Regions from separate parts of the Haloimpatiens massiliensis genome, predicted to be linked through region 2. Evidence: predicted binding sites of a transcription regulator. Region 2 holds the regulator's gene; each other region holds the start of a gene.
What was found. The regulator HrcA, encoded in region 2, represses chaperone genes, less so after heat shock. The targets are predictions, from matches to a motif close to TGTTAGCACTCNNNNNNNNNGAGTGCTAACA.
Positions count from the first base shown of each region.

Region 1: a site for HrcA is predicted at 2,718-2,748, ahead of groES (co-chaperone GroES). Genes of this name have one in related genera too.
Region 3: a site for HrcA is predicted at 5,257-5,287, ahead of htpG (molecular chaperone HtpG). Genes of this name have one in related genera too.

Region 1 covers NZ_LT854640.1:1,439,176-1,449,762, forward strand. Annotated here, with positions in the region: gene C1715_RS14970 (DNA-3-methyladenine glycosylase family protein) at 1-543, shown strand, start outside; gene C1715_RS14975 (TVP38/TMEM64 family protein) at 1,005-1,742, shown strand; gene C1715_RS14980 (TIGR01906 family membrane protein) at 1,735-2,361, opposite strand; gene groES (co-chaperone GroES) at 2,794-3,078, shown strand; gene groL (chaperonin GroEL) at 3,129-4,757, shown strand; purine riboswitch at 5,295-5,392, shown strand; gene guaB (IMP dehydrogenase) at 5,561-7,015, shown strand; gene guaA (glutamine-hydrolyzing GMP synthase) at 7,029-8,561, shown strand; gene C1715_RS15005 (transposase) at 8,808-9,026, shown strand; gene C1715_RS20335 (helix-turn-helix domain-containing protein) at 9,053-9,262, shown strand; gene C1715_RS19515 (hypothetical protein) at 9,392-9,547, shown strand; gene C1715_RS19860 (hypothetical protein) at 9,804-10,346, shown strand; gene C1715_RS15020 (IS701 family transposase) at 10,449-10,587, shown strand, end outside.
Region 2 covers NZ_LT854640.1:159,092-169,678, reverse strand. Annotated here, with positions in the region: gene C1715_RS08895 (transposase) at 1-1,034, shown strand, start outside; gene mtaB (tRNA (N(6)-L-threonylcarbamoyladenosine(37)-C(2))-methylthiotransferase MtaB) at 1,274-2,587, opposite strand; gene C1715_RS08885 (16S rRNA (uracil(1498)-N(3))-methyltransferase) at 2,587-3,339, opposite strand; gene prmA (50S ribosomal protein L11 methyltransferase) at 3,341-4,288, opposite strand; gene dnaJ (molecular chaperone DnaJ) at 4,467-5,615, opposite strand; gene dnaK (molecular chaperone DnaK) at 5,686-7,536, opposite strand; gene grpE (nucleotide exchange factor GrpE) at 7,562-8,194, opposite strand; gene hrcA (heat-inducible transcriptional repressor HrcA) at 8,225-9,265, opposite strand; gene hemW (radical SAM family heme chaperone HemW) at 9,490-10,587, opposite strand, start outside.
Region 3 covers NZ_LT854640.1:1,694,691-1,705,277, reverse strand. Annotated here, with positions in the region: gene C1715_RS16280 (ABC-F family ATP-binding cassette domain-containing protein) at 1-566, opposite strand, end outside; gene C1715_RS16275 (zinc ribbon domain-containing protein) at 1,147-1,407, opposite strand; gene C1715_RS16270 (helix-turn-helix transcriptional regulator) at 1,494-2,393, opposite strand; gene catA (type A chloramphenicol O-acetyltransferase) at 2,520-3,179, opposite strand; gene htpG (molecular chaperone HtpG) at 3,313-5,187, opposite strand; gene C1715_RS16255 (diguanylate cyclase domain-containing protein) at 5,819-7,222, shown strand; gene C1715_RS16250 (sodium:calcium antiporter) at 7,413-8,429, opposite strand; gene murQ (N-acetylmuramic acid 6-phosphate etherase) at 8,647-9,561, opposite strand; gene C1715_RS16240 (DUF871 domain-containing protein) at 9,711-10,587, opposite strand, start outside.

The DNA of each region.
Region 1 (10,587 bases), 1.3 Mb from region 2:
CAAAATCCTTTTGAAATGCTTATCTCCTTTATAATATCTGCTAATAATAGAATACCTATGATAAAGAGAGCAATAAATAGTATAAGTAAGAAATACGGAGAAGAATTAGAGTATAAAGGACAAAAGTATTATACTTTTCCTACAATAGAAAAACTTCATGAAGCCACTATAGAAGAATTGGAAGAGTGTGGAGTTGGTTTTAGAGGAAAGTATATTGTAGACACAGTTGAAAAATTATATAAAGGTGAACTCAATTTAGAGGAAATAAAAAAATTAAATGATGATAAATGTCATGAAGAGATTCAAAAATTTGCTGGAGTGGGGCCAAAAGTAGGGGATTGTGTTATGCTATTTTCTATGCAAAAGTATTCAGCATTTCCTGTAGATGTTTGGGTTAAAAGAGCAATGCATTATTTTTATCTAGCGCCAGATGTATCTTTAAAGAAAATAAGAGAGTTTGCTAGAGAAAAATTTCATGAATTTTCAGGATTTGCTCAGCAGTATTTATTTTACTATGCTAGAGAAAATAAAATAGACATATAGTATCTTTGATTTATCAAGGCTTAATGGGCTTGAAAGGTGATTGGTCAAAAGGTTCGTCAAAAATAAAAGCGCTGGTAATATAATACCGATGCTTTTATTTTTATATTCTTAATATATTAGATAATCCCATGAATGTTTAAAAATATGTAAACTATTTTTAACTTATTATATTTAATTAAGTTATATAATACTTTGTAGAAGTGTAGTGAGTTTTAAAAATAGTATTAGTTATAAAGAAAGTCCGTATTTACATATAGAGTTGTAGCTAAAACTTAAAAAATTTAATATTAATTTTTAAAATATAAAGTATAGTATTCAGAAAAATTTCAAAACTATATAATAAGTAGAAGTATAATATTTACATATTAATTTATAAAAAATTTGCTTAAATAAAGTTGTTGATTTTATATAGATTGTTACGTTAGATAACTATGGGATAAATTATGTGGGTTAAGTCTATTATGAAAGTTGGAGAGCTTATGAAAAAAATAAATAGAAATTTGAGGAAATTTTTAGATTTTTTAATAAAATATAAAAAGACAACTGTGTCCATAATATTTTTACTTATATTTGGATATATATCCTATGAATATTATAAATATTTCAATATTTTAAAGGATCCAGTAAAGATAAAAAAAGCCATACTATCCTATGGAAATTACAGTGTATTAGTTTTTTTGATGTTACAAATAATTCAAGTGGTGGTTTTTTTTATACCAGGAGAAATAATACAAATTGCTGGGGGATACATATATGGAACTGTATTGGGGGGGGCATTTTCCATATTAGGCATATTAATTGGAAGTTTTATGGTTTATTATATATCTAGATATTTAGGAAGAGATCTAGTTCAGAAGATGGTCTCCAAGGATAAATTTAAGCTTTTTCATAAAATATTAGATGCAAGTAGTCATGTAAAGATTATATTTTTATTGTATTTAATACCAGGTATTCCCAAGGATGCCCTGGCGTATATATGTGGCATAGCGGATGTTTCCTTTAAGGATTTTATAATATTTTCTACCCTTGGAAGAATACCAGCTATATTTATATCTACATATTTTGGAAATAGAATTGAAGTTGGGGAGATAGGTTCTATTGTAGTTATATCTATTGTAGTGCTTATAATATTTATTATAAGCACCATTAAAGGTAATAGTATATTAAAAAAAATGTCAAAGAAAAAGAAAATTAATTAAGCTTTTTGCTAAAAATAAGCATTATTATGGAGTTTATGGATATTAATAATAGTATGAAAAAAAGACATAAAGCAAAAAAGCTTTCTGGAAGTATGTTTATAATTGGATCCTTTTCAGGAGAGAACATCCAATAATCATTTTTAAAAATAAGTTTATGAAAAATATCAAAACCCTTTTGAAAATTCATATAGACTAGAACTATAGCACCCATAAGACTTAATAGAAATGTAGAGGAAAGTTTTAAAGTTTCCTTTGTATTTATTAAGTTTTTATTTAAAAGTAAAAAATACATCCATAAAAAACCTAAATAGAATATATAAAAATTAGTGGTTATATTTTGAAAAATAGTTTTTACATCAATAAAGTGCATAATTCCTTCTTTAGAAGATGAAAAAGAAGGTAAATCTAATTCATTATTATTAGGATACATCAAATAATCTATTAGATAATTATAATTATTTTTTATTTCATTTTTTTCTAGAGACGAGGTGTTTTGAATTTGAAATTTATCAATGGAAAAATAGTAAATGGGTTTAAAATTTACAGTAAACAATATGCTCCATAAAATTATAATAAAACATATTAGAGTAGAAGTTATAATTTTGTAAATATTTTTCACTCAAAAGTCACCATCCTATGTGAATATAAAATATAGTATATAAGCTAATGAGTTGTAAGAAAACTCATATTTTATTATGTAAATAATACATTAAAATATACTTAAAGTATATAATAGATTCAATATTATTTAAAAAATTAGAAAAGCTTTATAGAAGATGCCCTGACACCTTCATTGTTCTTTGGAGGATGAAAGGGCTTTAATAAATATTAATTATTGTATAGAATAGATAAAAGAAGAAAAAGTATGAAAAATACAAATATATATTTATAAATCCATATATCGTGGTTAAAATGCCATTTTTAAGAAATTACGAGGTTTGATATTATCAACCTCATTAACTATCATAATAATTGTATTAGCACTCGATATTAATGAGTGCTAACAGATAATGATAAATAATATGTTTAAATATAATAAGGAGGGGTTTAAATGAATATTAGACCACTTGGAGACAGAGTTGTTATTAAAAGATTAGAAGCAGAAGAAACTACTAAAAGTGGAATAGTGCTACCAGGTTCAGCACAAGAAAAACCACAAATGGCAGAAGTTGTGGCAGTAGGTCCAGGAATGTGTAAAGACGGACAGAAAATCGAAATGGAACTAAAAGTAGGTGATAAAGTTATCTTCTCTAAATATTCAGGTAATGAAGTTAAATTTGAAGGAGAAGAATACACTATACTAAAGCAAGAAGATATATTAGCGGTAGTTGAATAATAAATATTATTGTAGTTAAAAAATAAAACTACATACAGGAGGGATTTACAATGGCAAAGAGTATTACATTTGGCGAAGAAGCTAGAAGAGCTATGCAAGCTGGTGTTGATAAATTAGCTGACACTGTAAAAGTTACATTAGGACCTAAAGGAAGAAATGTTGTATTAGATAAAAAATTTGGTTCACCACTTATAACAAATGATGGTGTTACTATTGCAAGAGAAATAGAATTAGAAGATCCATATGAAAATATGGGAGCTCAACTTGTTAAAGAAGTTGCTACTAAAACTAATGATGTAGCAGGAGACGGAACTACAACAGCTACACTTCTTGCTCAAGCAATTATAAGAGAAGGATTAAAAAATGTAACAGCTGGAGCTAACCCAATTCTTATAAGAAATGGTATAAGAATAGCTGTAAATAAAGCTGTAGAAGGAATAAAGGGAATATCAAAACCTATAAATGGAAAAGAAGACATAGCTAGGGTTGCAGCTATATCAGCAGCAGATGAAGAAATAGGAAAGCTAATAGCAGATGCTATGGAAAAGGTAGGCAATGAAGGAGTTATAACTATAGAGGAATCTAAATCAATGCTTACTGAATTAGATGTAGTTGAAGGTATGCAATTTGATAGAGGATACTTAAGCCCATACATGGTAACAGATGCAGAAAAAATGGAAGCTGCATTAGATGATGTGTATATCTTGATTACAGATAAAAAGATATCAAATATACAAGAAATACTTCCAGTACTTGAGCAAATAGTTCAACAAGGTAAAAAACTATTAATAATAGCTGAAGATGTAGAAGGCGAAGCTTTAGCTACATTAGTTGTAAATAAATTAAGAGGAACATTTACTTGTGTTGCTGTAAAAGCACCAGGTTTTGGTGATAGAAGAAAAGAAATGCTTCAAGATATAGCTATATTGACTGGTGGTACAGTTATTTCAGAAGAATTAGGAAGAGATTTAAAAGATGTTACTTTAGATATGCTTGGAACAGCTGAAAGTGTTAAAATCACTAAAGAAAACACTACAGTAGTTAATGGAAAAGGAAATAAAGAAGCAATCCATGATAGAGTAGCACAAATAAGAAGACAAATTGAAGAAACTACTTCAGATTTCGATAGAGAAAAACTTCAAGAAAGACTTGCAAAATTAGCAGGTGGAGTTGCTGTAATTAAAGTTGGAGCAGCTACTGAAACAGAATTGAAAGAAAGAAAATTGAGAATAGAAGATGCTTTAGCAGCTACAAAAGCAGCTGTAGAAGAAGGTATAGTTCCAGGTGGTGGAACAGCATATGTTGATGTAATACCAGAAGTAGCTAAATTAGAAGATGGCGTACAAGATATTCAAATCGGTATCAACATCATAAGAAGAGCTCTTGAAGAACCAGTAAGACAAATAGCTACTAATGCTGGAGTTGAAGGTTCAGTAATAATAGAAAAAGTTAAAGAAAGTGCAGCAAATATAGGATTTGATGCTCTAAATGGTGATTATGTAGATATGATGAAAAAAGGTATAGTTGATCCAACTAAGGTTACTAGATCAGCACTTCAAAATGCGGCTTCAGTAGCATCTACATTCTTAACAACAGAAGCAGCAGTAGCAGATATACCAGAAAAGAACCCAGCACCAGCAATGCCAGCACCAGGAATGGGCATGGACGGAATGTACTAATAGCATAAATTACAAGTAATTTATGGCTATAGGGCCAGTATAGTGGGCTAGTGTGTCAGAGGACTAGAGGGCCAAAACAGTGGGCTAGGGGAGGAAGATTTTCCTTTGCTTTGTTCAGAAAATATTTTATAGAATTGCGGTAAAAAAGTCTTTTACTTGAATAGTTGATAATTGACTAATCAAAGAACAAGGTTGTAGAATATAGAAACTAGAGTTATTCCATTGAATGGAAGGCTCTAGTTTTTAATATTTATAAATAAATTTGTAAGTTTCACATAATATTTTTATATTCAATACAATTTAGAAATTAATGGATTTTTTATTGATGTTTGAAATATATAATTTAGTGTTAGCATATTATATATGAAACTTATTTTATTAAAAGTATTATAATTGATACTAATGTTTCATAAAACATTGCGAATTTGCAATTTTACATGCAAAAAAATAAAAACATGCAATTTTATTTTAATTAGTTGTTGACAAATAGAGTATTTTTAAATAGAATGTTAATAATAAGTTTTTCAGAATCGTTAAAAAAAATGATAAATATTCGCTCATATATCCCTTAAATATGGTAAGGAGTTTCTACCGGGGGCCTTAAATTCCCGACTATGAGTGATTATGGTAGGCGAAAGCATACTATTTTCACTCGTACCGTTGATGTGATTTAGTGTGCTTTCTTTATTAAAGGGATATAAAACTATACCATTTTGGCTATTATAAATGTGAGCATGTTATGAATTGCTAAACATTGTGAGTGACTATTAAAAATATAAAAATTATGGAAGGGTGTGCGTAAAGTGGCAATTATATTAAAGACAGGATATACTTTTGACGACGTTTTATTAATGCCAAATAAATCAGAGGTTTTACCAAAGGAAGTTATTTTAAAGACAAATTTAACAAAAACTATAAAGCTAAGCATTCCTCTTATGAGTGCAGGTATGGACACTGTTACAGAATCTAAAATGGCTATTGCTATGGCTAGAGAAGGCGGCATAGGAATAATACACAAGAATATGAGCATAGAAAGACAAGCATATGAAGTGGATAGAGTAAAAAGACAGGAAAATGGTGTAATATCTGATCCATTCTCTTTATCACCAGAGAATACTATAGATGATGCCCTATCTTTAATGAGTCAATATAGAATATCAGGAGTGCCTATTACAGTAAACGGAAAACTTCAAGGAATAATAACTAATAGGGACATACTATTCGAAAATGATTATTCTAAAAAAATATCACAAGTCATGACTAAAGAGAATCTTATAACAGCTCCAGAAGGAACTACAGTAGAAGAAGCCAAGGATATACTTAAAAAACATAAAATAGAAAAACTTCCATTAGTGGATAATGACAACAATTTAGTTGGACTTATTACTATTAAAGATATAGAAAAAGTTAAAAAATATCCAAATGCAGCAAAGGACTCAAAAGGAAGACTTTTATGTGGTGCTGCAGTAGGAGTTACTAAAGACATGATGGTTAGAGTGGATGCTTTAGTTAAAGCTAATGTAGATGTTATAACTTTAGATACAGCTCACGGACACTCTAAAGGAGTTTTAGATGCAGTAAAGACTATAAAGGCTAAGTATCCAGAACTACAAATAATAGCCGGTAATGTGGCTACAGCAGAAGCAGTTAAGGATTTAATAGAAGCTGGAGCAGATTGTATTAAAGTAGGTATAGGACCTGGATCCATATGTACTACAAGAGTAGTAGCTGGAGTAGGTGTTCCACAACTTACAGCAGTAATGGATTGTGTAGAGGAAGCTAATAAATACAATATACCTATAATTGCTGATGGCGGATTAAAATACTCTGGAGACGTGGTTAAAGCCCTTGCAGCAGGAGCTAAAATATGTATGATGGGATCTATGTTTGCAGGTTGTGAAGAGTCACCAGGAGAAACTGAAATATATAAAGGAAGAAGTTATAAGGTTTATAGAGGCATGGGTTCTATGGCAGCAATGCAGTGTGGAAGTAAAGATAGATATTTCCAAGAGGATAGCAAGAAATTAGTTCCAGAAGGTATAGAAGGAAGAGTCCCATATAAGGGATATGTATCTGAGACTATATTCCAAATGCTTGGAGGAATACGTTCAGGTATGGGATACTTAGGAGCTAAGACTTTAGATGATTTATATAAAAATGCAAGATTTGTAGTTCAAACCTCTGCAGGACTAAGAGAAAGTCATCCACATGATATTAATATGACAAAAGAAGCACCAAACTATAGTGTAAATAGATAATTGGAGGTAACCTATGAAGAGAGAATTAGTATTAGTTGTAGATTTTGGAGGGCAGTATAATCAATTAATAGCTAGAAGAGTAAGAGAAAATGGAGTTTATTGTGAAATAATTCCTTACGATTATTCTATAGAAAAGATAAAAGAAAAAAATCCTAAGGGAATAATATTTACAGGTGGACCAAACAGTGTATATGCAGAGGGTGCTCCTAGAGTGGATGAGGAAATATTCCAGTTGGGTGTTCCAATACTTGGAATATGCTATGGTGACCAGCTTATGGCTCACAGCTTAGGCGGTGACGTTACAAGTCCTGACAAAAGAGAATATGGAAAAACAGAATTAGATATAGATAAGGATAATTTATTATTTGAAGGTGTAAAGGAAAAAGATCAATGTTGGATGAGTCACACAGACTATATTTCTAAAGCGCCGGAAGGATTCAAAGTTATAGCTACTACAAAAGAGTGCCCTTGTGCAGCTATGGCTAATGAAGAGAAAAAACTATATGGAGTACAGTTCCATCCAGAAGTAGAACACACTTTATTCGGAAAACAAATGCTTCACAATTTCTTATTTAATATTTGTAGTTTAAAAGGCGATTGGTCCATGTCTTCTTTTGCAGAAGAACAAATAAGCAAAATAAAAGAAGTGGTTGGAAATAAAAAAGTTATATGTGCCCTTTCTGGTGGTGTAGATTCATCAGTGGCAGCAGTACTTGTGCATAAAGCTATAGGAAAGCAATTGACTTGTATATTTGTAGATCATGGTCTTCTTAGAAAAGATGAGGGAGATCAAGTAGAAACAATATTTAAAAAGCAGTTTGACATGAATTTAATTCGTGTAAATGCTCAAGAGAGATTTCTTGGAAAGTTAAAAGGAGTTTCTGATCCTGAAAAGAAAAGAAAAATAATAGGTGAAGAATTCATAAGAGTATTTGAAGAAGAAGCTAATAAGCTTGGAGATATAGATTTTCTAGTACAAGGAACTATTTATCCAGACGTAGTAGAAAGCGGAACAAAAACTTCTGCTACAATAAAAAGCCATCACAATGTAGGTGGACTTCCAGAAGATATGCAATTTAAATTAATCGAACCTTTAAGAGAGCTATTTAAAGATGAAGTAAGAGCCGTAGGAGAGGAGCTAGGTATTCCACATAAATTAGTCTGGAGACAGCCATTCCCAGGCCCAGGTCTTGCTATAAGAGTTTTAGGAGAGATTACAGAAGATAAACTAGAAATAGTTAGAGAAGCAGATGCAATTTTCAGAGAAGAAATAGCTAACGCTGGTTTAGATGAGGCTATATGGCAATACTTTGCATGCCTTCCAAACATCCAATCTGTTGGAGTTATGGGAGATGAAAGAACCTATTGCCACACTATAGCCCTAAGAGCAGTAACTTCCTCTGACGCTATGACTTCAGATTGGGCAAGAATTCCATATGAAGTTTTAGATCTAGTTTCTCGTAGGATAGTTAATGAAGTTAAGGGAGTAAACAGAATTGTTTACGATGTAACTTCAAAACCACCAGCAACTATTGAGTGGGAATAGCTGAAACTTAGTAATATCAAGGAATAGATGATATAAAAAGTGTTTATGATTTACTTTTAGAATAAGTAAATTGTAAGCACTTTTTTATGCCTTTTGTGCTAAAAAAGAAGGTGTTTTAGAAATGAAGCGTGGAGAAGTCGTAGGGACTTGACAATTCGGAAAAAAACTCTCTGTAACCCCATGACAGTATTCGACAGTATATAACGACCATGATAAAATAAGAATATCATATGGAGGTTAGAAAATATGAGTAGAAGAAAATACACTTTAGAAGAAAAAATAAGAATGATAGAAGAATTAAATAGTGGTTTAACTAATGCTCAAGTTTGTAAGAAATATGGAATATCATCATCTACACTTAGTGTATTTAAAAAACAGCTTGCTGTAATAAATGCTACTGAATCAAAAGATTATAAAGCTACCGCTAAGGTAAGAAGACCTGTACCAGGGTATTCATATGGTTAAATAATTGCATAGTAGATGATTCAGTTATTGAAACACTCTTATATGAAGCATGTGAAAAATATCCTTTCTATGGATATAAGAAAATCACGAAAATTCTTCGTAAGAAGCATGGATTAAGAATCAATGCTAAGAAAGTGTATAGATTGTATAAAAAACTAGGTCTACTTCTATCATATGTTAAACATACAAAGCAAGGCCATTTAGCCATAGCAAGAGAACTAACGGATATTAATTAGTTAGTATTCGTTAGAAAATGTTGATAATTAAAAGGGAACAATCCGATTATAAAAATAAATTAAAAGAAGTTACGAGGGGTGAATAATATGTGAACTGTAATTTCAGAGTTTAGAATTAAAAATTATGTTGTGTTAAAATTAAATCAAGATAAACCATTAAAAAAATATTCTAAGTATTTTATAGATGGATTAGAGTTTGAGATTGTACCAGTGTATGATGCTCCAAGATGCGTAGCAATAGAATCAGAAAAAAGTTTTTTAAATAAAGAAGTTAAGTTTATTTAAGAAAGCACTTATTAAATAAAATAATAGGTATTTTTATAATACCTAAAAGTGAAAAATTTTCTTGATGGTAAGATAAATGTTAATCAGATAAAAAAATATAGAAAAAACGTATAATACAAATGACTATAATGCTAAAAGACTTGTGGAAACGGAAGTGTCCAGATGTTCTAGCAATGCCTTTGATAGGTTTTGCATTTAAACTGGGGTTAAAAAAGTAAGATATAATGCTACATTATGTAACACTTGTGATAAATGTATGGTTAATCACGACAAAGTATTTGATTTGAAGGATAAAATAGAATTACCAAGGCATCCGTTATGCCATTGTTTTTATACTGTTGAAGATGAAGATACTATTAAAATAAACTCAGGTGCTAAAAGTGGAGCACTTACTGGCAAGAATGACCCGGATTTTAAGAGAAGGGATGAACACGCGGAACAATATTATGAAGCAGTACGTAGAAGAAATTCTAAAAAAGAAATTTCGGCTATAGCTAAAAATACTAGATTAAATCCTAAAACAATTGAAAAAGTATATAATCATGGTTTTATAAATAAATACGATTTAGATCATAGATATGATAATTTTATTCCAGATTATGATATGGCACAATCATGGCAAAGGCTAAGAGAAGGTAAAAATATTCAAGAGCATGATCTGATTATGTTAAATCATGAAAGGCTTGAATATGAATTAATGAATAGGTATAATAAGAAGTATCTAGAAGCTCATAGATTAACTGAGAATAAATATAATTATGCTAAGGCTTTAATTAAGTACTTAACTTCTGCAAAATAAAAAGTTAAATTGGTAGTATTACCAAAAAATAAATATGGCACACTGACCTTATCCGTGATATATAAAAGTTACTACTCAATTAAAACACGGGAGGTTGTCAGTATGCCAAGTAAATTTACTAATCATATTGTATCCATTAATGATGAACTTTACAATTACTTAAATGATGTAAATTATGGAATGAGTAAACCTCAATTTCATCATATATCCACTATTATTAATGGATTAATAAATTTAGATG
Region 2 (10,587 bases):
TACCTTCATACTGGGTTTTTCAGAGATTTATTAAAAATTTATCTAACTCTTATCTTAAAGAAATCATGAAAAATCAAGTTAATGTTCTTAAGGAGTTAGGTTTTATTGATAACAATTTTGTATCTGTTGATGCCACTCCTGTTAAAGCTAATACTAAATTTAATAATCCCAAATCTTTTTCAAGTAACAAGTTTTCTAAAAAGAATCCTCCATCTTCTGATAAAGATTGTAAACTAGGAGTTCATACTGCTAATAACTCCTTGAATGTTCAAGTTTCAGAGGATAAACCCAATAAATCAAAGAAAAATTATGAATTTTACTGGGGATACAAAAATCATGTTATTTGTGATGCTATATCGGGTCTTCCTATTGCTGAATTTACTACAACTGCCGATATCAATGAAATTTCTAATTTTATAGAAATTCTTACTGCTACAAATGAATGGTTTTCACTAAAAGACAGTTACATTATTGCTGATAAAGGATATGATTCAAAGCAAAATCATGATTTTATTCGTAACACCCTTAAAGGGCTTGCTTTCATTGCCTTAAATAAGCGTGGCACTAAGAAAAATAGTTTAACATCTACAGGTAATGTTATATGCAATGGCGGTTTAGCCATGCATAAAGATGGCAAACAATACTTTGATTCCTATATTAAGCAAAAATTCTGTTGTCCTTATAGAAAATCAAAAGATGATTCATTATGTCCATGTAAGCATAAAAAATATTTTAATGGTAAGAAAAACAGAGGTTGTGTAAAATACATAAGCATTGGAACTGATTATAGAGCTTCTATCAATCGTAATTCTATATTTTTCAAGAAAATATATAGCTTAAGAACTGAATCTGAAAGATACAATTCAAGATGGAAAAATCTCAATACTGAACAAGCTCATGTTAGAAATATTAACTCTGTTACTAATCTAAATACTATTGGACACATTTGCCTTTTAACCGTTGCACTTGCTGCTATAAAATCTGATTGTATAGATAAATCCAAATCCCTATCGGGATTTAAAAGAACAGCTTAATCAAAATACATTTTTTAACATTGTTTTTTACTATGGGAGTAGTCTGCCCTTTTTGCTTTTTTTATTATTAATCTCTACTTCAAATTCTTCTCAACAAGCTCCGCTCAAGAAAATTTGGAACTATTTTACTTTAATCATTTGATTTTTTATCAATTATGCTCATCTCTATTTATTATTATATTTCAACAGATTTTTATTAATTCCTTCTTTATGAAATAAAAATATTTATATTACAACTTCTATTCCTTAGGCTTAATCTCCTTACCTAATGCGTGTTCTCCTTCTGCTGAATTTATTGTTACTCTTACTATTTTACCCTTTATATCTTCTTCTGATTCCATCAATACTTTTATATAATTTTCTGTGTATCCTTCATATAAATTATCATTTCCATGTACATTTTGTTCAAACAAAACATTCATTTCTCTTCCTATGAATCTACTTATAAATTTATTTTCTAATTCCTTGTCTAGAGAAATTAACTTACTACTTCTTTCTTCTTTTATATTTCCATCTACTTGATCTGGCATTTGAGCAGCTTTAGTTCCCTTTCTTGGACTATACTTGAATATATGCATCTTTGATAATTCTATATGTTTTAAGAAATTATATGTGTCACTAAATTCCTCTTCAGTTTCTCCTGGGAATCCCACTATAACATCCGTAGTTATAGATACATCTTTTATATACTTCCTTAAATTATCAACAGCTTCTTCATACTCTTTTGCAGTATATCTCCTGTTCATTCTTTTTAAAGTCTCATCACATCCACTTTGAAGTGATAAATGAAAATGTGGACATAACTTTTCTATAGATGCTGCTTTTTTTATAACTTCTTCTGTGAAGAACGTAGGGTCTATAGAGCCTATTCTTATTCTTTGTATTCCATGCACCTTGTTTATTTCTTCCAATATCCTTGTCAAATCCCAATTGCCTTCCAAATCATTTCCATAAGATGCTATATGAATTCCTGATAATATTATTTCTTTAAAACCATGCTCTGAAAGTTTTTTAACTTCTTCTAAAACTCTCTCTGGTTTTTTACTACATACAGCTCCTCTAGCAAAAGGTATTAAGCAATAGGAACAAAATCTATTGCAGCCATCCTGAATTTTAAGAAAAGCTCTAGTTTTATCTTGATATTCTTGTATATTTAAATCTTCAAAACTATTGTTTTTTAATACATCCTTCACCACTATCATTTGCTCTTTTTCTTCTTTAACTCTATTTACCCAGTAAATTATTTCTCCCTTATTTCTAGTTCCTAGAATCACATCTACCCCTTGTATGCTAGAAATCTCTTCTGGTGCAATTTGAGCGTAACACCCCACAACTGCTACTATAGATTCTTCATTTTTCTTTTTAGCCCTTCTTATCATTTGTCTTGACTTTTTATCTCCAGTATTAGTAACAGTACATGTGTTTATTACATATACATCTGCGAAGTCTTCAAATTCCACTACTTCATATCCTTCTTTTATAAATTTTTCCATCATAGCTTCTGTCTCATATAGATTTACTCTACAGCCTAAAGTAGCAAAAGCAACCTTCATTACATATTTCCTCCTAAATCTCCTAATTCATACATTATTAAGCTCAAACAAGTAAATCCTGCAGTCTCTGTCCTTAGAATCCTAGGACCTAAAGTAATTATATAAGCTCCCTTTTCCTGCAGCTTAACTATTTCTTCCTCTTCAAATCCACCTTCTGGTCCTATAACAATAGCAACATCTTTAATTTGCAGATTTTTTATATCCTGAATTAATTTCTTTATGCCATATTCTTCCTTATTCTCATATGGCACCACTATCAGTTGAAAATTAGACAACTCCTTTAACATTTCATGAAACTCCAAAGGGTTATTTATCTTTGGAATATAGCTTCTTTTGCTTTGTTTACAAGCTTCTAGGGCAATTCTATTCCATCTGTCAACTTTTTTATATTCTTTTAATTCACCCTTAACTACTACTCTCTCTGTAATAACAGGGGTTATTTCTTTAACTCCCAGTTCCGTATTCTTTTGAACTATCAAATCCATTTTTGATGCCTTAGGAAGTCCTTGATATATAGTGACATTTATAGAACTCTCATTGTCAGTGTCCATTTTTTTCAATATTTGAGCTTTTACTTCTTTTTTATCTATTTCTTTTATCTCAGCTAAGTATTCCTGTCCGGAGCAATTATTTATACAAATTTTATCACCAATATTTAATCTTAAAACTTTATATATATGTTTTACATCATCACCAATTATATTAACCCATTCATCTACAATATTTTCATTAGATACAAAAAACTTATGCAATCTAATTCTTCCCTTCTTTAGCTACTATACAGCACCACTCACCATCTATATTTAATTCTTCAATGGTGAAGCCATTTTCTTCTAAACATTTAACTACGTCATCTTTTCTATCTAATATTATTCCTGATGATATAAAATAACCATCTTCTTTTATAAAGTTTTTAACATCCTTAGTAAGGAACAATATAATATCTGCTATTATATTGGCAATTACTATATCAGCTTTTCCTTTAACTACTTCCATTAAGTTACCATGTAATATTTCAATATTATTTAATTTATTAAATCCTACATTTTGTTTAGCAGAATCTACAGCTACAGGATCTAAATCTACGCCTATTACCTTTTTAGCCTTTAGCTTTGCTGCTGCTATAGATAATATTCCTGAACCTGTTCCTATATCAAATACTGTAGAATCGTCTTTCACATACTTTTCTAAAGCTTTTATACACATTCTAGTAGTTTCATGAGTTCCTGTTCCGAAAGCCATTCCCGGATCTAATTCTAAAATTATTTCATCATCTTTTTTACTATACTCTTCCCAAATGGGTTTTACTACTATTTTATTTCCCACTTTTGTAGGTTTATAATACTTTTTCCAGTTATTTTCCCAATCCTGTTCATTTACTTTATTATATACAACAATTCCTTTACCTTTATCTATACCAAATTCTTCTAAGGAATTTACTCCTTCTTCTATGTACTTAATGTAGGATTGGAATTTTTCATCTTCCTTATAGTATCCTTTTATTACTGCTCCGTCCTCTATATCTAAAAGTTTTTCATCAAAATAATCCCAATCTCCTGGGTGTTTCTTTTTAAACTCTACATCTTGGGAATCCTGTATAGCTACACCTTTAACTCCTGTATTATATAAAATACCTGAAACTGCTTCTACAGCCTCACTACTAGTTATAACTGTAACTTCAATCCATTCTTTATCTACCATATCGTTTCCCCCATACTAATTATTTTCTTATAATATATTATCACATAATATTTCACTATGTATACTTTAATTTAAAATTAAGGTTGAAATTCATAGGGAATTTCTTTAATTGTATGCACCTATAATTCATTGGCAAAAAACTAACCGCCTAACTCTTATTTAAGTTAAGCGGCCAAATTTATTTAAATGAGTTTTTTAATTTATCTACAAAAGACTCTTTTTTGTCACCTTCGTATTTTTCACCACTAGCTTCCATAAAGTCTAAAATAGCCTTCTTCTGTGCCTCATTTAAATTCTTAGGTACATCTACTACGACCTTCACATATTGGTCTCCTCTAGACTTACTATTTACTCTAGGAACACCTTTCCCTTTAAGTCTAAATACTGTACCCGGTTGAGTTCCAGCTGGCACTTTGTATTTTACAGACCCATCCACTGTAGGAACTTTTATTTCTGCTCCTAAAGTAGCTTTTCCAAAGCTTATATGTGTATCTATATATATATTGATTCCCTCTCTTTTAAAGTTTGGATGTGGTTCTACCATTATATTTACATAAAGATCTCCAGAAGGGCCTCCATTCTTTCCTGGCTCCCCCTGACCCCTTATAGGAAGTACATTTCCAGTATCTACTCCTGCAGGTATATTGATCTTTATTTTCTTTCTCTTTCTTATAGTTCCTTTTCCGCCACAATGAACACACTTTTCTTTTATTATGGTACCTTGACCTCCGCACTTATCACAAGTTCCAACGCTTACAAAGCTTCCTAGTGGAGTATTTCTTTGAACTTTCACTTGTCCAGAGCCACCACATTTGTCACAGGTTACTGGAGAAGTACCTGATTTTGCACCTGTACCATTACACTTTTCACATTTCTCATTTTTATCTATAGAAATTTCTTTTTCTACTCCAAAAATAGCTTCGTCGAATTTTAACCTCAATGTGTATTCTAAATCAGCACCTCTTTGAGGTCCATTTGGCCTTCTTCTTCCAGAAAAGCCACCTCCGCCTCCAAAGATGTTTTCAAATATATCTGAAAATCCACCAAAGCCTCCACCGCCAAAGTCTGAGAAATCAAATCCTCCAAAGCCTCCAGCACCACCATTAAAGTCTGTAGTACCAAATTGATCATATTGACTTCTCTTATTAGGGTCAGAAAGCACTTGATATGCTTCGTTTACTTCTTTAAACTTTTCTTCAGCTTCTTTATTGTCTGGATTTCTATCTGGATGGTATTTTAACGCCATCTTTCTAAAAGCCTTTTTTATTTCCTCATCACTGGCTCCCTTTTGCAGTCCCAGGATTTCATAATAATCTTTACTAGCCAAATTTATTTCACCACCTAATAACCCAAATTAAGGGAAGGCAATAAATCCTCCCCTTATTTACTTTAACCTATTATTTATCGTCTTCTACTTTATAATCTGCATCTACTACATTGTCATCTGATCCTTTAGTATTTGCATTTTCTGCTGAAGCACCACCCATGTCTGGACCTGCGCCCTGAGCACCAGCTTGTTGCTCATACATTTTAGAAGATATTGCATAGAAAGCTGTTGTTAATTCTTCTTGTGCTTTTTTAATTCCTTCTAAATCATCTGTATCTTTAACTTTCTTTAAATTCTCTACTTTAGCTTTTATGTCTGATTTTTCAGCATCTGTTACTTTATCTCCAAGCTCTTCTAATGTTTTTTCTGTTTGGTAAGCTACTTGTTCAGCATTATTTTTTGCTTCTATTAAATCCTTTTTATTCTTATCTGCTTCAGCATTTTGCTCTGCTTCTTTCATAGCTTTTTCAACTTCGTCTTGAGAAAGGTTAGTTGAAGCTGTTATTGTTATTTTTGCTTCTTTTCCTGTTCCCTTATCCTTAGCTGAAACATTTAATATACCATTAGCATCTATATCAAATGTAACTTCTATTTGAGGTATTCCTCTTGGAGCCGCTGGTATTCCTGAAAGTTGGAATCTTCCTAAAGTCTTATTGTCTGAAGACATTTTTCTTTCACCTTGAACTATGTGAATTTCAACGGATGTTTGACCATCTGCTGCTGTTGAGAATATTTGACTCTTTTTAGTTGGAATAGTTGTATTTCTTTCTATTAATGGAGTTGCAACTCCGCCTAATGTTTCTATTCCTAAAGTTAATGGAGTAACATCTAGAAGAAGTACATCCTTAACATCTCCTGAAAGTACACCAGCCTGTATAGCTGCTCCTAGTGCAACACATTCATCTGGGTTAACTCCTTTAGTTGGCTCTTTTCCTGTAAAATTCTTAACTGCTTCCTGAACTGCAGGAATTCTAGTAGAACCACCTACAAGTACTATTTTATCTATATCATTTATTGAAAGTTCTGAGTCACTAAGTGCTTTTCTCATAGGCTCTATACTAGCTTCTACTAAATCAGCAGTTAATTCATTAAATTTAGCTCTTGTTAAATCCATATCTATATGTTTTGGGCCTGTAGCATCTGCAGTTATAAATGGTAAGTTAATATTTGTTTGCATAGCTGAAGATAATTCTATTTTAGCTTTTTCAGCAGCTTCTTTTAATCTTTGAAGTGCCATTTTATCTTCTCTTAAATCTATACCATTTTCATTTTTAAAGTTTTCTGCAATGAAATCTATTATTCTATTGTCGAAGTCATCTCCACCTAATTTTGTATTACCATTAGTTGCTTTAACTTCAAATACTCCATCGCCTAATTCTAGTATAGATACATCAAATGTACCTCCACCTAAGTCATATACAAATATTTTTTGATTTGTATCCATTTTATCAAGACCATAAGCAAGTGAAGCTGCTGTTGGCTCATTTATTATTCTTAAAACTTCAAGACCAGCTATCTTACCAGCATTTTTAGTAGCCTGTCTTTGGCTATCATTAAAGTAAGCTGGAACAGTTATAACTGCTTGAGTTATCTTTTCTCCTAAATATGCTTCAGCATCAGCCTTCATTTTTTGTAGTACTATTGCTGATATTTCTTCTGGTGAATATTTCTTATCATCAATTGATACTCTATAATCAGTACCCATGTGTCTCTTTATAGATATTATTGTTTTATCTGGATTAGTTATTGCTTGCCTTTTAGCAACCTGACCTACAAGTCTGCTGTCATCCTTTTGAAATGATACAACTGATGGTGTTGTTCTAGCACCTTCTGCATTTGGTATTACAACTGGTTCTCCACCTTCCATAACTGCAACACAAGAGTTTGTTGTTCCTAAGTCAATTCCTATTATTTTTCCCATTTTTATTACCTCCTATATATACTGGTTAGTTTGCAACTTTAACCATACTGTATCTTAAAACTTTATTTCCTTTTTTGTATCCCTTTTGAAATACTTCAACTACTTCTTTTTCTTTATAATTGTTATCCTCCACATGCATTACTGCATTATGGAAGTTAGGATCAAAACCTTCTTCTGTAGATATTTCTTCTACACCAATTTTCTCAAAACTATCTTTAAATTGCTTTATAGTCATTTCTATGCCTTTTTTAATGTCTTCCACACATCCCTCTACTTCCATAGCTCTCTCTAAGTTATCTAAAACAGGAAGCATGTGCTTAAGTACATCTTCACAAGCATCATCATAAATAGCTTCTTTTTCCTTAGATGTTCTGTTTCTATAGTTATCATACTCAGAAACTATTCTTTCTAATCTATCTTTTAATGCTTTATTTTCATTGTTTAATTTAGTTTCTTCATCTTTAAAACATCTATTTTCCTTTTCAAGATTTTCTTTGTCTTCTTTCAATTTTTTTATTAAATCTTCTTTTTCATTTCTTTCTTCTTCATCTAGGGAAATATTTTTATTGTCTGAGTTTTCTACTTTTTCTGCTACCTTATCCTCTAATATTTCCTCATCACTCAGATCTTCTTTTAAATTTTTTTCCTCACTTGTCAAATTTACCACCGCCTTAATATTTTTATAACCTTATTTATGAAGGTTATCTGAAGAATTATCATTTAAAGTTTTTATAACTTCTGTTAATATAGATATCACCTTAGGATAGTGCATTCTTGTAGGTCCTATAATGGCAACAGCTCCTAAAGGCCTATTGTTTATACTATAGACAGCAGATATAACGCTACAATCTTCTGCACCTTCTATGAAATTTTCAGTTCCTATCTTTATGGATACTTCATTAGGGTTAAGTCCTTCATTTAATAACAATTTTACCTTTTCTTTGTCATCTAAAAGATTTAAAAATCTTCTAGCACTATCTATGTCATTGTATTCTTGATAATTAAATATGTTCGTAGCTCCTCCTAAATAAAACTGAGCATCATCGATTTCTCTTAAAGCCTCCGCTAATGTGCTTATAATAACCTCTAGGACTTTATAACTATTTTGAAGTTCACTCTCTATTTCATAAATTATCTTATGAAAAAATTCTTCTACAGTTTTATATCTTAGCTTTTCATTAATATAATTATTAAATTTCAAAATCCAATCATCATCTATTTCTATATCTAATCTTACTATTGCATTTTTCACCAAAGCAGTATCAGTAACAATAGTTAAAAGTAAATTCCAGTTATCTATTGGTGTTAACTGAATATGCTTTATATAACTCTGCCTTAAAGAAGGTGCCTTTATAATGCATGTTAACTTTGTAAGCTGTGATAATAACTCTGTAATTTCTTGAATAGTTTTGTCCATTTGAAAAATAGCTAAATCCATAATGCTTTTTTGTATTGCAAATTCATCTTCAGGTGATATTGTAGGTAACTGCATAAACTCATCTACATATAATCTATATCCCTTATCTGAAGGTTTTCTACCAGAAGAGCTATGAAGTTGTTCTAAATAACCCATTTCTTCTAAATCAGACATTTCATTTCTTATAGTTGCTGAGCTTATTCCCAAATCATATTTTTTCGCTATGGTTCTTGATCCAACAGGTTCTCCTGTGTTTATATAGTCGTGAATTATAGCTTGAAGTATTTTTATTTTTCTTTCATCTATATTCATAAATATCACCTCTTTTATTAGCACTCATTAGCATTGAGTGCTAACGACTATGTTTTAAACATATCACTCTAAATTTTTTTTGTCAATATATGATACATAATATAAATTTCAGTTAATACTATTTAATATTGTTTATCCATATTTTTCTCAATATATCTACTTATTACTCCTGTTTAATATGTTTTTAATTTAAGGTATTAACATATTATAGACAATATAGCTGTCTAATCTAATATAAAATCACTCATTATAACATTAGACACCTGTATACCTTCTGTAGATAAAAACATTCTATCTTCATTTTCAATAATTAAATTCATAGCTTTATATTTATTTATAATATCTCCATATATAATATAAATATCTCTATTAAATTTTTCCTTAAATTCTTTTTTAGAAATACCCTCTATTTTTCTAAGACCCATAAAAATATATTCTTCCATATCTTCTTTTGAAGTATTTTTATGCCTTTCTATCTGAGCACTATTGCTTTTCTCCATAAGCTTAATATACTTACATATATCCTCCACATTACAATATCTTTCACTATTTAAATATGAATGAGCACCTGAACCACAACCTATATAATCTTCTAAATTCCAATAAATTAAATTATGTCTGCATTGCCTGCCTTCCTTAGAAAAATTAGATATTTCATATTGCTCATATCCATTTTCTCTTAAAAATTCTATTGTTTCAATATACATACTTCTTTCTTCCTCTTCTGAAGGTAAAGATAATTTTTCTAAATTCTTATAAAAAACTGTACCTTCTTCTACTATAAGACTATAGCAAGAAAGATGTTGTGGCTCCATATGTATAACATTTTTTAAAGTTTCTTTCCACTTTCCTAAAGTTTGATTAGGAAGCCCAAACATTAAATCTACATTTATGTTTTTAAATCCACAACTTCTAGCCATTTTATAACTTTTTCTAAAATCATCTAAGTCATGAATTCTTCCTAAAGTTTTTAAAATATCATCCTGCCAAGCTTGAAGTCCAATACTGATTCTATTTACTCCCATTTCCTTAAAAAACTTAAGTTTTTCCTCTGTGAAAGTTCCCGGATTTCCTTCTATAGTAAACTCTAAATCTTTTTTCTTATACAAACCATCTAATGCCTTCTTTATAATTTTCCATGCCTCTAAAGATAAATAGGTGGGAGTTCCCCCACCTACAAATATGGTATCTATTTCGTTTTTAATTCCACTTATCTCTTTACTTAAGGCTTTAGCGTAATTCATCATAAGAGATTCTTTTCCACTAAAAGAAGGAAAGTCGCAGTAAAAACATTTCTGTTTACAAAAGGGAATATGAATATA
Region 3 (10,587 bases), 1.5 Mb from region 2:
TCTAATATAATAAGGTCTGGCTCATTAATTAATATTCTAGCAAGAATAACCCTCATCTTTTCCCCGCCACTGAGTTTGCTTATAGGAAGTTTCAACACCTGTTTCTTTAGTCCTAATCCTAAAAGTATCTTCATAATTTTATTTTCTATAACGTATCCATCCATAGCTTCAAATTTATTTAAAGTATTAGAATATTTTTTCAAAATAGCTTCATACCTTTTTTTATCCTTAGTATCCTGCAACTCTAGCATAGCTGTTTCTAATTCTTTAAGTTTTTCTTCTAAAGCTATTACTTCTTGTACACACAGGGCTGTATCTTCTTTAATATCATTCAATTCTATCATGTCTTGAGATAGATATCCTACCCTAGTTGTCTTTGATTTAATTACTTTTCCATTATCAGCCTTCTCAATACCTAAAGCTATTTTAATCAAAGTACTTTTCCCCGATCCATTAGGTCCCACTAATGCCACTCTTTCTCCCCTTGCAATTCTTAAAGATACCCCTTTTAATAAATTTTGATTTCTGTATTCTTTACAAATATTTTCTAGTGTGAGTAAACTCATTTTAACTCCTCCTTTTAATTACCCCTTGTTTGATTAAACAAGGCCATATTTTACTTGCTATTTTCTATTTTAGGCATAGAAAAAGACCATCAGTATTTAAAATACCCATGGTCTTTAATTAAAAATTTATTTGATGCCCACACCAGCTAAACTTCATAATAAAAGCCACGGATAACGATACTTTATCCGTGGCAAAATTTTCACTAGTTAAAAACTAAGTAAAAAGAAACTCATGTTTTAATTTCTTTATACAAATAGTTAAATACTATAAAATCTCCTTAACACATACATCCTCGCTGAAATTTTTGCACAACAAAAAAACTTTTAACAAAGCTAATTTTAAATAACTATAACTTCTATCATATTTTTTGTTCTACTTTTCCAGCGGTGACATACAAACATTTAGCTCCGAATAAAGCATCACCTTTTCACTTATGGTCTCTATGCGAAGCAAATCCCTATATTCATAGCTGGTACATGGATTATATTCATAAGATATTCCTCCTGCACCTTATAGGCATATATATTATTCATATTATACAATATTATATATTTTGTCAATATATTCTAGGAAAAGTTCTTATTTAGTTTGCCAGCGCCTTAGCATTGGGAAGAATTCTTTCATCTTTTGTCTTGCAATTTCTTCTGTCATTCCCTCATTACCAGCTACCATATGAGGAACGCAAAACTCAATCATTTCTTCCATGCTTACATTGGCTGTAAATTCTCCGTCCTTAAAACAGTACACACAGTAATCAGTATTTTCACTTCCATCCTTATTTGTCCCATATAGCTGCTGATTTTCTCCCATAGGCATTCCACAACTCTGACAAAATTTCATATTCTCCATAATACTCCCTCCTAATTCATATTTAGCTTTGCTATGACATCATTGTATCAAGTATAATATGACAACTACATGTCATATTAAGAATATAATTTTAAAGTTTTCTCTAATCTATTTTTTATAATTTTCCGTATGTAACCAGGTTCCAAAACCTCCACAAAATATCCAAAGGAAAGAATATACCCATATACCCATTCATCCTCTGGATAAGAAACTTTAACTACAAAGCTGCCATCTTCATTTTTATAAATTTCACTTTCATCAAACTCATCATAGACACGATAAGCCTGTGAAGCATCTATCTTCAATTTTAATGTGACTACATTTGGAATAGGTATATTATTTAGAATAGATGGATTTTCCTTAGGTAGAGTTCTTTCAAATAACTCATCAGTTGTCTTCAAATTTTTCATACGTGTTAACTTAAATATTCTCATACTTTGCTTTGAACGACAGAATGCTTTTAAATACCATGTCTTATCCTTAAACCACAATTGAAGCGGCTCCACAATCCTATAAGTTTTTTCTCCATAACTGCTGTAATAATCAAAGCAAATTACTTTTTTATTTACAACAGACGTTTTAATTAAAATAAACCTATCCTTTTGTACATGGCTCCAATCTGAAAAATCAACTTCTACCCAATTAGGATTATTGGTACCAAATAATGCACTTAATTTTGAAAGTACATTATGAATATCAGGATAATTTACAGCATTTAACCCCTGTAAAGCACACAAAATTTCTTTTTGTTCTTGTGATGAAAGTACCGATTTATTTAAGATAAAATTATCAAGTAAACTGATTCCCCCACCTTTACCTCTATCGGTATAAATTGGAATACCCGATTGACACAAACTTTCTATATCTCGGTAGATTGTCCTCTGCGATACTTCAAATTTCTCTGACAATTCTTTAGCTGTCACCTTTTCTCTATTCAAAAGTATATATACGATTTCAAATAATCTATTAATCTGCATTTTTATCACCTTGTATAATTATACTACATATCCCATGTCCCATGAAAAGTTTACTGGAATTGTCTTTACTGCATTTTTTTTTATTTCATCTCCTACGAAAGCATTCACTGAAAGTTCTAAAATTCACTATTTATTCAATAACCACTGACTATAATTTTCGGATAATAATTGCAACTCATTAAAAAATCTGCTTGCATGATATCCATCACAAACAGCATGATGAACCTGTAATGATATTGGTAACAATATTTTTCCTTCTTGATTAAAGTATTTTCCAAAAGTAATAATTGGTAAAAGATAGGTACCATCTGTATAAATATTTAAATTGAACCCTGTAAAACTAGTCCATGGAATACATGAAACTGGAAAAGTATTTTTAGGTTCCTGATCCTTCGCTTCAAAACCTTTTACATTCCCGTATTTTCTTATATCATCAATATAATTATTGTAGAATTCTGCAAAATCATCAGAGTAGTCGGTCCATATATTGCTAAATGTTTCATCGTCCTTATGGAAGAATGTAAAACAAGGACTCATGCTTTCCCAATATCCAAGATTACCATTTTCATCAAAACAAGTACGAAATTCCTTATGTGCATTTATTACTTTTGAAGCCATATAAATCAAAGTAGGATATAGCTTTATTTTATTGTCTTTTAACTTATTAAGTAAATTTGTAATATCTATATTAGCTGTAATGCTATAAGTACATCTAACATTATTCATATACTGATTAAAATATGGTTTCCTATTCCATTTATTTTCATCTATTAAATTAAACTTCATTTAAATCATCTCCAAACAAATTATATTAAACTTTACAGAATTCATCTATATTTAAGTAATGAAAGAGTCTCCAAAATATTGAAAATTCAATTTTTGGAGACTTTATACAAGTTAATATATTTTTCTTATAAAACTATTTAATCAATTTACATACATCATTAGCAAATTGTACAGGATCTTCTATGGAAATTCCTTCAATCAATAAGGCTTGGTTATATAATAAATTTGAAATCATTTTTAATTTATCTTTATCTTCTTTGAATGCATTTTTAATAGCAATGAACATTTCATGATTTGTATTGATTTCTAATATTTTATCAGCCTTTATATTCTGATTGTCTGGCATCATATTAAGAACTTTTTCCATTTCAATTGAAATATCTCCAGCATTAGTAAGGCAAACTGGATGGCTCTTTAATCTTTTTGATGCTTTAACTTCTTTTACTTTACCCTCTAAAACTTCCTGCATAAATTTAAATAATTCTTTATTTTCGTCTGTTTCCTTTTGCTCTTCCTTTTCATCAGACTCAATACCTAAATCCTTACTATAAACAGATATAAATTCCTTCTCTTTATATTTCATAAGCATCTTAATGGCAAATTCGTCTACCTCATCAGAGAAATACAATATTTCATAGCCCTTGTCTTTTACAGCTTCAGTTTGAGGTAATTTATCTATCTTATCTATATTTTCTCCCGGTGCATAGTATATATATTTTTGATCTTCTTTCATACGAGAAATGTATTCATCAAGGGTAACAAGTTTTTTCTCGGTAGATGAATAGAACATAAGTAAATCCTGAAGTACATCTTTATTAGCTCCAAACTCAGAATATACACCAAATTTCAATTGTTTTCCAAAGCTATTGTAGAACTCAATATATTTTTCACGATCATTTTTAAGCATTAATAAAAGTTCACTCTTTATTTTATCCTTTATTTTTTTTGCAATAAGTTTAAGCTGTCTATCATGCTGTAAAAGTTCCCTTGAAATATTAAGAGAAAGATCCGCTGAATCAACTAGTCCTTGAACAAAGCTAAAGTAATCTGGCAATAAGTCTGCACATTTTTCCATTATTAATACACCGTTGGAGTAAAGCTCTAAGCCTTTTTCAAAATCCTTTGTATAAAAATCATAAGGTGCTCTAGCTGGTATAAATAATAAAGTTGTATAAGTTACTGCACCCTCAACAGTTGAAATAATTGATTTTAGAGGTTTTTCATATCCAAAGTGCTTATCCATATAGAATCTTTCGTAATCTTCATTGGTTACTTCATTTTTACTTTTTCTCCAAATTGGAATCATACTATTTAAAGTATCATCTTCAAAATAATCTTCATATTCATTTTCGCTGCCTTCTTTTAACTTGCTCTTCTTCACCATCATTTTAATTGGATATTTTATAAAATCGGAATATTTTTTAACTAAAGATTGTATATTATACTCCTCTAAAAACTCATCGTATTTTTCATCTTCTGTATTTTCTTTTATTTTTAATACTATTTCAGTTCCTACTTCATCTTTATCACACTTTTCAATTTCGTAACCTTCTACACCCTTTGATTCCCATTTATATGCCTCATTACAATCAAGGGAGCGGCTTTTTACAGTGATTGAATCGGATACCATAAATGCAGAATAAAATCCAACTCCAAACTGACCTATAATATCCACTCCTTCTTTTGCTTCCATTTCATTTTTAAAAGCAAAAGATCCACTTTTTGCAATAGTTCCAAGATTATTCTCAAGTTCTTCTGATGTCATTCCTATACCAGTATCAGTAATTGTAAGAATTCTATTTTCTTTGTCCGCAGAAATTCTTATGTAAAAATCATCCTTATTAAAACTTATATTTTTATCAGTAAGTGAGCGATAATATCTCTTATCTATTGCATCACTAGCATTTGATATAAGTTCCCTTAAGAATATTTCTTTATTTGTGTAAATTGAGTTAATCATTAAGTCAAGTAATCTCTTTGACTCTGCTTTAAATTGTTTTGTAGACATTTTATCATTTCCTTTCATCATAGTTTAAATTATTAGAAATGTGAAAGGCACATGCCTTTTAACGCATTTTGTTAGCACTTAAACTTGTTGAGTGCTAATTTCATTTTAACAAATTCAATTATTTTGTCAAGTTACTTATTTGTACTAGTAAACCATATATAAATTATTTTCAAACCTATATTCTTCAATTTTTACAAAGGATAATAAATATTTTTGTCGAATATTTATTAATGATACAATTTTTATGTTCGTATTCTAATTATCTAAACTCTTGTATATGATTAACCCACAATAAGCATTATATTACTTGAACTATGAAATTTTTCTGGAATGACTTGCATAAGAAGCGAAGGAACTGTTTAAATTTAATTTTAGAAATTCTTCTTTTAGACAGATAAGATTATCGTAAGCCTTAAAAGGACGCCAGGCTAGCGAACCTGAGGCAGGACGCTGAATGTGAGCGTTAGATAATTTTATAGGGCTAAAAGATTAGAATTTCTTAAATTAAATTTATTGTTCCGAGCTTTTATGCAAGTCATGGAGGAGAAATTTCATAATTCCACCACATTGTACCTTATTGTGGGTTAATCTTGTATATACATTAAATATTTATCAGATTAAGGTGATATAATTGAAAAATAAATCAAATATCCAAATCATAACAAAAAATGACTTAAAAAATCTAGAAAACATAATTCCATTACCCACTATAATACTAAATGATAAAAAAGTTTTATATATAAATTATAAACTTCAAAAAATGCTAGGATATTCTTTGGATGAACTTAGAAAAACTATTTTAAACTCTAGTATAATTGAAGAACCAAAAAAAATATCTATTAAAAATATAATAAATGAATTTAAAGAAAAAAATGACATAATTAAACACGAGCTAAAAATAATAACAAAAGATAATAGCATTATTTGGGTTGATTATGAAATCACTCTAATTAGTTATGAATCTGAAATATATATATTAGCTAATTTAATAGATATTACACATAAAAAGAAAATGGAAGCACATTTATCCAAAGTTTTAAGGGTAAGTTCATTGATGATTGAAATAAGCCACTCCATTATAGATGCTTATAATATAGACTATATATATGAACTAATTTTAAAAAATGCTATAAAATCAATAAATCATGCTAAATTAGGTTCCATTATGATTAAGCAAGGAGAAAATTTAAAAACAGTTTCCCACGTAGGTTTTAAAGATAGTTCTATAAATAATTTTAAAATATTAATAAGTGAATCTTTTCTTTATCAAAAAACCAATGGAAAATTAGATAGAATTGTAAAAATTGATAATACTAATGATCCAAACATTAAATTATATCCTATTGAAACTAATTATGAGGATTCTAAATCGGTAAGATCAACTATTACAGCCCCTATATATGTAGACAATAATTTTTTTGGAGTTGTAAATGTGGATTCAACTGAAGTTAATGCATTTGATTTAGATGATATTAAGATTATGGAATTTATAAAAACTAATGTGGAAATAGCTATATCCAATTGTTTGCTTTATCAGGAAAAAATTTATTTTTCTAGTCATGATTGCTTAACAGGAATTTATAATAAAAGTTATTTTTATAAATTGCTTAAAGATATTCACCATAAAGCGTTAGTAAGTAAACGCGAATTTAATTTGGTAATATTTGATTTAAATAATCTTAAACATATAAATGACACTTTTGGACATTTAGCAGGAGACTCTATAATTAAGAATTTTGCTAAGGAATGTTCAACTATTCTAGAAGAAGACGACATATTGGCTAGATTTGGCGGTGACGAATTTGCAGGCCTTTTCTTCAATTGTAGTAAGAAACATTTAATAAATAAATTAGATAAACTTTTAAATAACCTTCAAAATAAACATACTTATTTTGAAGGTAACAAGTTAAAATATTCTTTTAGTTATGGTATATCCACATTTAATAAAGATGGACAGCACATCAATGATTTGCTAAACACTGCAGACAAAAGGATGTACATTTTTAAAAATAAATACAAAAATATACATATTTAGAGATAATAATCAATTCTGATTAAACCACAAAAAGAACAATGTGGTTTAATTATGGAATTTCTCCACCATGACTTGCATAAGAGCTCGGAACAATAAATTTGAATAGTTCCTTTGCTTCTTATGCAAGTCATTACAGAGAAATTTCATAATTCAAGTAATGTAATACTTTTTCTGGGATACTAACAAAATATTATATCCAAACATATGATAACAATACATACACTGCATAAATACATGTAAGGCATAAACCTTCTCTTTTACTAATAACATCCCCACCTTTATTTTTACAAAAACATCTAAAACATATAAGTATCATGAGCATGGCAGGTATCTGTATTTTATAAAAGTTTTGGGGAACTAAAAGTCCTCCTCTTGTAACAGAAGCTGAACTTCCAACTACAAATAAAACATTTAAAATGTCAGCACCTACAATGTTTCCTACCGCCAACTCACCATGACCTTTTCTAACAGAAGTTATAGCAGTGATAAGCTCAGGAAGGCTAGTCCCAAAAGCAATTAGAGTAGCAGCTATAATACTTTGAGGTATACCTATTCTTATAGCTGTTATTTCAACAGATGGAATAAGTATTTTAGAAGACCCTATTACAAGAACTATTCCTAAAAACATCTTGATAATTTGCAGTACAACAGATTTTTGTGTTTCACTTGCTGCCGCCTCATCCTCTACCTTTGAACCTTTTGCCCATTTTAGAGATATGTAAATATACAATACTAATAAAACAAGGAAAATCCATCCCATCCACTGAGGTATTATTCCTATTCTTTTTCCATCTTTTAAAAAGAATGGCATACAAACTATAGAAAGTAAAATACCAGCTAAAATTTGAACCTTTCCTTGTCTATTTATAGTCATTTTATCCACAGGAAGTTTGCCTATTATAGCAGCAATACCTATAATAAGACCGGTATCAGCTATAATAGATCCTATGGCATTTCCTAAAGCTAAATCAGGATTTCCCTTTAAAGCTGCAAAAACAGATACAGCTACTTCAGGTAATGTAGTTCCTAAGGATACAATGGTTGCGCCGATTATCATTTTAGGTATACCCCAACGTACTGATAATCCAACTGCCTCATCTACAAGAAGATCTGCCCCTTTGCTTAAAATATATAGCATTACAGCTATAATAAGTACTAAAACAATAGTAGGAAATGTGTTAAGATAATTAAGTATTATTTTGTCCATAAATATACTCCCTTTCTTTAAACTTTTATAAAAAAAAACTCTACAATTAAGTTTTTTACATAAAAAACTTAATTGTAGAGTCTCACTAAACAAATGATGCCAACAAAGCCGGGAAAATATTCCGTACTGACGACTTTGATACTTAAAAAAGCAAGTTACTCCCTCTACCTATATGATTATATTAAGTTTAAAATACAATGTCAAGGATACTACGAATTTAAAAATTTTTAGCATCATCTATAGCATTTTGTACATATCCATTGTTCTTATGAAGTATTTTAGCAGCTTCTTCCTGTTTCAGTCCAGTTATTATCATAAGTATGCTTAATTTAACATCATAATTAGTTTTTATCAGCACTGATTCTGCTTCTTGTTCACTAACTTCTGTAGCCTCAATAACTATTCTTTTGGCTCTTGCTACTAACTTTTCATTTGAGGCTTTAACGTCTACCATTAAATTTCCATAAACTTTTCCTAATTTTATCATTGTACCAGTTGTAAGCATATTAAGTATAAGCTTTTGTGCAGTTCCTGCTTTTAATCTGGTAGAACCAGTTATAACTTCTGGACCAACATTTACTCCAATAGGAACATCTGCAATCATTGACATTTCACATTCAGGATTTGCCGTAACGCTAATAACTGCTGCACCAATTTCTTTAGCGTATTTCATTCCACCTATAACATAGGGCGTTCTACCTGAAGCCGCAATACCACAAACCACATCTTTGCTTGTTAAATTTCTTTCCATCAAATCTTTTTTTCCACCTTCTAAGCTATCTTCTGCCCCTTCTACTGCCTTAAATATTGCTCCATACCCTCCTGCTATAATACCTTGAACCATTTCAAAATCTACCCCAAAGGTAGGAGGACATTCTGAGGCATCTAATATACCAAGTCTTCCGCTAGTACCTGCTCCAATATATATTAATCTTCCCCCTTTAGACAATCTTTCTGATATAATATCAATAGCTTTTGCTATATTAACCCTTGCTTCTCTTACAGCTATAGGTACCTTAGTGTCTTCATCATTTATCCTTTCTACCATTTGTATTGTACTTAACCTATCTATGTCCAAAGTATTCGAGTTTCTTCCTTCTGTAATTAATTTTTCCAATTTCTCAATTTTCATTATGACCACTCCTAAGTATTTATTTTAACCACTACTCTACTATGGATATGTGAAAATTCTCCTTCCACTTATGAAATTTACTTCTAATGCATAAATAAAATTTATAAACATATTTAAAATATTGTCACAGGTTATGTACATAAACCCTACTATTGTCTTTTTTCTCTAAAACAATACTTAGTTTCTTCCTCTATATAATCCAATAAAAATTCTTCCTCTTTAACTACTTTTCCCACAACATTTACCCTTTTGTCTGCCGAAAGATCTTTTTTACATAATTGCAATTCTCCAGAATACCTTAAATATTCTTTATTATCAATAGTTATAAATCCTCTTTTTCTCTCCACATTATTATGAGGTAAAATTACATCATTCTCATTTAAAGTTGTTCTAGAACTAGTTGATCTAATTACATCTTCAGCGCAATCTGATCTATTTTCATGACATACATTAAATATAATATTTCTTTCTATCTCATTATCGGTATAGGTTTCTATTTCTAATTCTATTATTTTTTCATTTAAACATCCTAAGCTATCTATTTCCTCCATTGAAGGTATACTATCTCCAAAAATTACAGTATCAACTCCCAATGCAAAAAGGTGTTTAGCTGAAGTTTTAGGGCTCATAAATCTATGTATTTCCAATGTTGGCAAGCCCTCATAAATAGGTCCTCTCTTATTTACTAAGGAAGGTATAAATGCAGATACTTCAACATTATATTTTTTTAGTAGATTATTTTTATTTTGAAAAGTTTTTAGAGAAATGCCCGTATTAAGTCTAGGATAATAATTATGGCATGCCATCATACTTTGAAAATTCGGATTAAATTTTTCAAACTCCTGTAAAAATCTCTCTGTAACAGTGCTTGCATTAATTTCTACTTTTAATCCATAAGGATTTCTTGTAAAACTCGCAATCTCTTCAGGCGTAAAACCAAAATCAACTCTTATTCCATATATACCCAAATCACTTAAAGCTTTAAGGTTATTTATGTCTGCTCCTAAATACGAAAATGCCCTTGGT